2 regions of the Paenibacillus tundrae genome follow, and region 2 is predicted to be linked to the other one. Evidence: riboswitches for the same ligand, from Rfam matches in the RefSeq annotation. Region 2 holds a riboswitch; the other holds the start of a gene.
What was found. Region 2 has a riboswitch for ZMP and ZTP ahead of V6W81_RS15605 (DJ-1/PfpI family protein). Riboswitches for the same ligand answer to the same signal wherever they lie in the genome.
Positions count from the first base shown of each region.

Region 1 (4,432 bases), 2.4 Mb from region 2:
TTCTTTTGGGTGCGCATATGATTCTGAATGCCTTCCGTGAAGGAGAGACGAAGCTGGTGAATCACCGCTCACTGCTGGGTGTGACTTTATTTTCACTCAGTGTCAGCATAGATTCATTTTCCGTAGGGGTTTCTCTAGGGATGTTCAGTAGTGAACTGATCTTGACTGTGCTTGCTTTTGGCGTGTGCGGAGGCTTGATGTCGATGATGGGTCTGTTGCTTGGACGACGGGTGAGTCATAACCTGGGGGATTATGGTGAAGCTGTAGGTGGAGCGATTCTGCTCGCCTTTGGATTATTGTTTATCTTTTGAGCTGTAACCCATGAGCTTAACCCTTGATTGCACTAACTAGACTAAATGGTTCAATGCCGAGTGGTTGTATATCCTTCTGGTGTGAGTATAATCGTAGGAAAGAGATTTGCAGAATGTCCGCTTTTAATTAATCCCTTTTTCGAACACGCGCTTAAAGCAACTAATGCTGTTGCAATCGTAATTCAATTTCTTAAACGATGAAGTATACATTTGATAACATATATAAAATGGGGAGGCTACCGCAATGAAACATATTTTGTTTGTATGTACAGGTAATACGTGCCGCAGCCCCATGGCAGAGGGGCTTTTGCGTAAGCTTGCTTCGGAGCGTGGCATTCAAGTCGAGGTGCGTTCAGCGGGCGTTGCCGCCACACAGGGAATGCCGATTTCGCGTCATGCCGAGGCGGTACTGAAGGATCACCGTGTTGAAGGGCCGCCACACTCGACACAACTGAGTGCAGGGCTTGTTGGTTGGGCTGATCTGATTCTTACACTGACTCGCAGTCATAAGCAGCATGTGCTGCAAGTTTTCCCGGACTCTGTCCACAAAACCTATACACTCAAAGAATACGTGGAAGATGACGAGCAAGTGATGAACGATCTGCAGGAGCTAGATAGCTTGTTCGCGACATTGGAGATGAAGCGTGCACTTGGTCAAGAAATATTAGCAACGGAGCGGGAACGTGTCATTGAGATCCGACAACGAATTCCAAGCTTCGACATCTCCGATCCGTTTGGCGGCAATCGAGATGATTACAACGTGACTGCTGCTGAGATTCGAACTGCACTTGATCGGCTTTTGGACAAGTTGGAATAAGGCAGAGTGCACAGGGGTAGTTTAAACAACGTATCCATAGTGTAAACCTCGGAAGCTGAGATCGGTGATCAGCTTGATCGTACGAATAAAGTCCAGCTTGGCCATCCAAGGTAGAACCTTTATATGATTGATAGACATGCCTCACGTACTTGAACTGTCATCTAAAAACAGACATGTGATGTAAATTACCCGTTGATTTTAAGCGCAGGTTGTTTTATGATGAAGGGGAAAACAGGGATCCGGTGTAACTGGCGACGAAGTGGGCACAACCACAATGGAGCACCGGAACAAACGGCCGGTCGCCTGGGCAAAAGAGCAATTCTGCGATACCCGCAGACTGCTCTTTTTTTCGTCTTTCATCTGTTTATTCGCTATAATAGTACCTGAAATGCCATGTTGGAATACGTAAGGCTGACATTTGGAAGCCGGGCATGATGATATCGGGAGGCGATAGGATGACTATTGAGTTAGATTCGGAACAACCCGGATTGCAGGAACAGACCGCATCCATTTTGCGTGAACTGGCCACTGCAGGGAAGCTTGGTTCAGGGCAGATCGTTGTCATTGGTACAAGCACTAGTGAAGTGGCAGGTAAACGGATTGGTACGAGTGGTGCGATTGAAGTGGCACAGCAGCTTCTTGCGGGTATTCGTGAGGTGCAGCAGGAATTCGGTTTTGAACCGGTCTTTCAATGCTGTGAGCATCTGAATCGTGCGCTGGTAATGGAGCGTTCTGTGTTAGTGCGTCTGGGATTGACCGAGGTAGGTGCGGTACCTGTTCCTACAGCGGGTGGTTCAATGGCATCTGCGGCTTATCGATCACTTACCGATCCTTGTCTGGCAGAACATGTGCAAGCACATGCAGGACTGGATATCGGAGAGACGATGATTGGTATGCATTTGCGGCATGTGGCGGTTCCTTACCGTACAGCACTTCGTTACATTGGAGATGCCCGTGTGACGACAGCGTTGACGCGTCCGAAGTTGATTGGTGGGGAACGTGCAGTGTATCGTATGGAAGAGCAGCCTGATTCGACATTTTGTGACTAACGTATAAAGTGAAATTATGTTTACACGTAAACGGAGAGTGCAACACCAATCTGGAGAAGCAGAGCGTTCGCCTGAAAGCTTACCGAAGGAAAGCTACATCGAAAGCATACGCTATCACCGGATTCCCCCTTTGTAAAAGGGATTCAAAGAAATCTGGGGATAACAGCGATCGAAAGATGGTGATGCAATCGAAGTCTGGAGTGTAACCTTGTGTTTCACTTTATAACTTCACTTATATTAGGAGGAATTTAATCATGGAACAATTGCGTAAGAATGACCCGGCGGTATTGGAAGCGATGAATCTGGAGTTGAAACGTCAGCAAAACAACATTGAGTTGATTGCATCTGAGAACATTGTAAGCGAAGCGGTTATTGAAGCACTTGGTTCCGTTCTGACGAACAAATATGCTGAAGGATATCCAGGCAAACGTTACTATGGCGGTTGTGAGCACGTAGATATCGTGGAAGATATCGCTCGTGATCGCGCTAAAGAATTGTTTGGAGCAGAGCATGTTAACGTTCAACCACACTCTGGTGCACAAGCGAACATGGCAGTTTACCTTGCGGCGCTTAAGCCTGGCGATACAGTATTGGGTATGAACCTTGCACATGGTGGTCACCTTACGCATGGTAGCCCAGTAAACGCATCTGGCTTACTCTACAACTTCGTAGCATATGGCGTACAAGAAGATACATTCCTGATCGATTATGATGAAGTTCGCAAAGCAGCGTTCAAACACCGTCCTCGGTTGATCGTGGCAGGGGCAAGTGCGTATCCACGTACAATTGATTTCGAAAAATTGGCTTCCATTGCTAATGACGTAGGCGCATTGTTCATGGTTGACATGGCTCACATTGCTGGATTGGTTGCTGCTGGTTTGCATCCAAGCCCGGTTCCACATGCACATTTCGTAACAACGACAACTCACAAAACATTGCGTGGACCACGCGGGGGTATGATTCTGTGTACCAAAGCTTGGGCTGCTGCAATTGATAAAGCGGTATTCCCTGGTTCCCAAGGTGGACCATTGATGCACGTTATTGCTTCCAAAGCGGTAGCATTGGGTGAAGCATTGCAACCATCTTTCAAAGAGTACGCGCAGAATGTAGTGAAAAATGCACAGGTTCTGGCTGAAACGTTGATCTCTGAAGGCTTGAACATCGTATCCGGTGGTACAGATAACCACTTGATGCTGATCGATACACGCAGTGTGAACATCACAGGTAAAGAAGCTGAGCATGTCCTTGATTCCATCGGAATCACTGTTAATAAAAATGCAATTCCATTTGACCCAACAAGCCCGTTCATCACTAGCGGTATCCGTATTGGTACACCTGCGGCGACTTCCCGCGGTATGAACGAAGAGGCTATGGTATCGATCGGTAAAATCATTGCGAAAACGCTCAAGAACCCTAAAGATACAGCAACACTTGATCAAGCTCGTGCAGAAGTAACGGCACTGACAGATCAATTCCCGCTCTACACTGACCTTAAATACTAAAAAAACGTTGCTCATGCTGTTTGTATTTGAGTGTTCCGTAAACACGCAGACGGAGCAAACAAAATGAAGCCGGAGAAGCGAAGCGTTCGCCTTTATCCCCGGATTTTCCCCTTATGTAGAGGAGAATCAAAAAAATCCGGGATAACAGCGATCGAAGGATCATTTTGAATTGCGGAGTATCCGTGTGTTTACATGCTTTTGAACAATCTCAATGACATACCAGCAAGAGTCAAAAGGACCGGAAGACACCATGTTTCCGGTCCTGTTTTTGTAGTATTCGGTATTCTGTAATGATTAGGTGCCCTTTAATGGTGTAATTCGGTGTTGGTGATGATATAATATACAGGATTTATCGAGCCTATGAATGATGATTAGGCATATTTGGAAATGCTGTAACATGATGAACTTACCGGAGGGACAAATTAGATGGGAAAATTAGTAATATGTGATCACCCTTTGATCCAACACAAACTGACGTTTATACGCGACATGCGTACGAATACGAAAGATTTTCGTGAATTAGTGGATGAAGTAGCAACGTTGATGGCTTATGAAATCACAAGAGATGTTGAGTTGGAGACGATTGATGTACAGACTCCTGTAGCAGCGACACAAGGTAAAGTGATTTCTGGACGTATGCTCGGACTGGTGCCAATTCTGCGTGCAGGACTGGGAATGCTGGACGGCGTTGTTAAATTGTTGCCAGCGGCAAAAGTAGGACATGTTGGTCTGTTCCGTGACCCGGAAACACTT
Region 1 covers NZ_CP145605.1:5,883,743-5,888,174, reverse strand. Annotated here, with positions in the region: gene V6W81_RS26445 (manganese efflux pump MntP) at 1-311, shown strand, start outside; gene V6W81_RS26440 (low molecular weight protein arginine phosphatase) at 556-1,128, shown strand; ZMP/ZTP riboswitch at 1,363-1,444, shown strand; gene V6W81_RS26435 (TIGR01440 family protein) at 1,584-2,177, shown strand; gene glyA (serine hydroxymethyltransferase) at 2,432-3,679, shown strand; gene upp (uracil phosphoribosyltransferase) at 4,106-4,432, shown strand, end outside.
Region 1: linked by a shared signal. The riboswitch ahead of V6W81_RS26435 (TIGR01440 family protein) and the one ahead of V6W81_RS15605 (DJ-1/PfpI family protein) in region 2 are both predicted to bind ZMP and ZTP.

Region 2 (4,432 bases):
ATTCAACAACCCCAGTATCCTGAAGCGCAGAACCGTGAGCACAAGGGAAGAGAAGACCGTCCGCAATCATCTTCTGCAAGGCTTTCAACCAGAAACCAGAATCGTCTCTCCCCTCCAGAAAAGCTTCCAGCAAGGTTTCGTCCCGCTCCGCCATAGCCTCACGCAGCGGTTCAGCGATGATACCGTCAGCGAACCTCTCGGTAATACAACATACTTCCCCTGTCAACTGCTGCCGAATATCCGACTCGGTTCTCTTTGCATCCGCTCCAACTCGATCCGTCTTGTTTATAAAGAAAAATGTTGGGATCCGATGTTTCCGCAGTAGCTGCCAGACTGTTTCCGTATGACCCTGGACACCCTCGACTGCGCTTACGATCAAAATGGCATAATCAATGACCTGAATTGCCCGCTCCATCTCTGGGGAGAAATCGACGTGTCCAGGCGTATCTATTAAATAGTAGCTGTCACCTTTATACTCTAGTACCGCCTGATCTGCGAACACGGTAATGCCCCTTGCCCGCTCGATGTCGTGGCTGTCCAGAAACGCATCCTGATGATCCACCCGCCCTCGCGACCGGATACTGTTCGTATGGTACAGCAGTTGTTCGGCAAAAGTTGTTTTACCTGCATCCACATGGGCGAACAGGCCAATCGTTAGTCGTTTCATAGAATCCCACTTTCAACATTTCTTGTTATTACTGCTCATTTCATTAAAGCATAGAAATCGGGAGAGTGGGTAGAGTTTGGCTTAGGGATGAATTAGTCAACTTTAATCATTTTATCAAAACAGTATGAATCTCTATCATAGCCATTATGCTCATAGAAAGCATGGGCTCCAGTTCGTTTCATTCCGGATAACAACTTCAGTATAATCATCTGGAATAATTTCTCGTTGTTTGATCATTGATGAAGCAATCATAGTCGTTTAATTAATTAACTCTTTTGCTGTGCTCTCCTATAACGTCTTAACCAGTGCAAGTCTATGAAACCCAGACGTATAATAGTTCATATCGACATGTTCCCTTTGAAACTTCATTCGTTCATAAAATGCGAGTGCTGCTTGATTTTTTTCATGATCAAGCGTATAAAGCATGACATCACCGTGTCCGAATTCAGTTATTTTTGTACAAATCTTAGAGATTAGTCTATGTGCAACTCCTTGTCGAAGGTGAGATTTGCTCGTAACAACACCAACGATTTCATACCGGTTAACAGTAGGCTGAAGAATGTAGCCAGCATGACCTATGACCATATCCGCTTCATCAAGCATGACATAATAAGTATGGATACGCTCATCCGGCATGTCTAAATATGAATCCCAGCGCACAGGATACTGCTCGCGAATAAACGCCGGAAACTGAAACTCATGATCTTTCATCATTTTCAGCACAACTGGGATGTCTAGCGCTTGAAAAAGGCGAATTGTCATTCTTCTTATCCTCCTACTGAAAAGTGTGCATGTAGACATCCTTAATGTTACCGGCCATATAATATGGATACTCTAATTTCTGCTGAACTTGAAGAACAACCTCTGTACTCGTCAACATTTCAACCATATAAAGCCCCAGGTCTATAGAAGCTGTAACCCCCGCACCAGTTACCGTATTACCGTCACGCACGACACGCGCTGGAATTACTTCTGCGCAATAAGGAGCTAGTAAATCATAAGCTGATGAGTTTGTAGTAGCCTTTTTTCCATTCAGGAATCCTGCTGCGCCTAATAACAGTGCCCCTGTACAAATAGAAATCTTATACGGTACGTTCTCTGCCGTTCGAACCCAACCCATGAAATTCTCATCCAATCTAAGCATTCTAGTTGATAATCCACCGGGGAAAAACACTAGATCAAAATCACCTAGATTAGGTAACACCGCATCAGATTTCATTTTCAGACCCCGATCATCTGTAATTTCATCCTTGTTTGAACAGAATGTCCATGATACGTTTTCCTTCGCTTTTAGAATCGCTAGCCAAGTTACCGCTTCATAAAATCCAGCTAGGTCCATGCTTGTCATTCCATCGAATAACACAAACGCCATTTTCATTGCCGCTACCATCCTCTCAATACCTGAATAATAAAAAAAGTGTTTGATCAACAGATCAAACACTTTGCCCAGGCGTACGGCTTTTAAAATATGTGCTTCCTCGTGGTTCACTCCACGTTTACGCCAGTCACACATACCAGAAATTTAACTCTAAGTATACATGACAGCTTTTTCCTTTGTAAATGTATGAAGTTTATACATACTTTCACTTCCGTGTTTTAACTAACCTGACTGTCAGCTTTATAAATTAATGAGGAAACAACCGCTTGTCCTTGACTTGGGACACTACTTTTTGACCAGAACTGTTAAATCTCCTTCAAAAACGAGCTCTTCTTTACTATTAAAGGTAGAAAACTTCACCGTTACAAGACCTGTTTTGTTTTTCAAACTTGTGATATCCTCTTTCGTGAGCTCAAGAGATTTGGTTATAAACGTCTGTCCAACAAAAAAATCATTCAATTTCATAGGTAAAACTCCTTTGTTGCCATGTATGATTACTTCATTTATTTATGAATAAAGTTAACTCGATTATCAATTGTAACACTTGATATTAGTACTTGATACTATTTTCATTATGGAAGTCCTCATGTTTCTTATATTTATAGGAATATATGGTTCTTGGGAGATCAAAATACACTGAAATGTTTCATTATAGGGCAGTTTGTTTTAATTTATCAACAGCTGACTTCCCGAAATATTACAAGCTGGACTAGTACATACTAAGGAACAGTTGGCTGAAGCATACATAATGGAGGTCTCTTCATGGTATTTACAATCACAATTATCATCGTTGCACTTTTTGCAATATGGGGAGCCGTCGCTCCTGATCAGCTGGCGGATGTGGCTAACGTTGCCTACAACTTCTCAATTCAGAATTTTGGCTGGTTTTATTTGCTAGCGACACTGTTCTTCCTGATCTTCGCTTTTTATCTGGCGTTCAGCCGATTTGGCGGGATCAGGCTGGGAGACGAAGATGATGAACCAGAATATTCTACGGTTTCCTGGCTGTCCATGCTGTTTAGCGCTGGTATGGGCATTGGACTGGTTTTTTGGGGAGTAGCTGAGCCGCTATCTCACTATTTATCTGCCCCGGAGGGAGCAGAAGCCCAAACAACTCAGGCAGCAAGACTTTCGATGCGTTATTCCTTTTTCCACTGGGGACTCCATCCTTGGGCTATCTATACCGTCATCGGCCTAGCACTTGCTTACTTCCAGTTCCGTAAAGGCTACAAAGGGCTGATCAGTTCCACCTTTATTCCTCTAATCGGTGAGAGACTTGCTACAGGCTGGCTTGGCAAGGTCATTGATATTCTGGCGGTCATTGCCACCATCTTCGGTGTTGCAACCTCGCTTGGGTTGGGTGCGCTTCAGATCGGTGGGGGTCTCGATTACTTATTCGGTATTCCTAACTCGACAATGTCACAGATTATCATTATCTCGGTTGTAACCGTACTGTTTCTAATCTCAGCAACCTCCGGTCTGGATAGAGGTATTAAGATTCTGAGCAACACCAACCTCGTTTTAGCTGTGCTATTGATGTTGTTTGTATTAGTGACTGGACCGACTTCTTTTATATTTGACACATTCACAACAACCTTGGGCAGTTACATGCAGAACATTATTAACATGAGTTTGAGACTGACGCCGTTCTCAAGAGAAGCCTGGATTGGAGCATGGACATTATTTTACTGGGCGTGGTGGATCTCGTGGGCGCCTTTTGTCGGTACTTTTATCGCAAGGGTATCCAGAGGAAGAACTATAAAGGAATTTGTAATTTATGTCATGCTTATTCCAAGCCTTTTCGGATTTATCTGGTTCTCTGTCTTCGGCGGTACAGGACTTCATATGGAATTGTTCAATGCCGCTCATCTGGCCGAAGCCGTCAAGGAAGATACGACGACCGCTTTATTCCTTATGCTGGAGCAGCTGCCTTTGGGCACAATCTTAGCAGTAGTCGCTACACTCCTGATCATGTTCTTCTTTATTACGTCGGCTGATTCCGCTACGTTTGTGCTGGGCATGCTGACCTCAGATGGCAAGCTAGATCCGAGTATTAAAGTGAAATTAACCTGGGGATTCATGCAATCCGCCATCGCGGTAGTACTGCTGTTCAGCGGGGGACTGAGCGGACTGCAGACGGCCTCCATTGTGACCGCACTGCCGTTCGCCGTTGTTCTTATTGGTATGTGTATCTCTCTGCTCAAAGCTCTACAGGCTGAGGACAGGGAGCGCCGACAGAAGGAAAAACGGCAGCGCCAAAAGCTAAAACGACTGCTGGAGGAACAAGAAAACCCACTGAATGAAATCCTCGGCGGATAATGTATACGTAATCTCGGAACAGATGGTACCCGTCTTTGTCTTTAGGCGGGTATCTTTTTTTATCGCTC
Region 2 covers NZ_CP145605.1:3,478,714-3,483,145, forward strand. Annotated here, with positions in the region: gene V6W81_RS15595 (translation factor GTPase family protein) at 1-667, opposite strand, end outside; gene V6W81_RS15600 (GNAT family N-acetyltransferase) at 956-1,429, opposite strand; gene V6W81_RS15605 (DJ-1/PfpI family protein) at 1,443-2,045, opposite strand; ZMP/ZTP riboswitch at 2,105-2,186, opposite strand; gene V6W81_RS15610 (hypothetical protein) at 2,331-2,510, opposite strand; gene V6W81_RS15615 (glycine betaine uptake BCCT transporter) at 2,808-4,364, shown strand.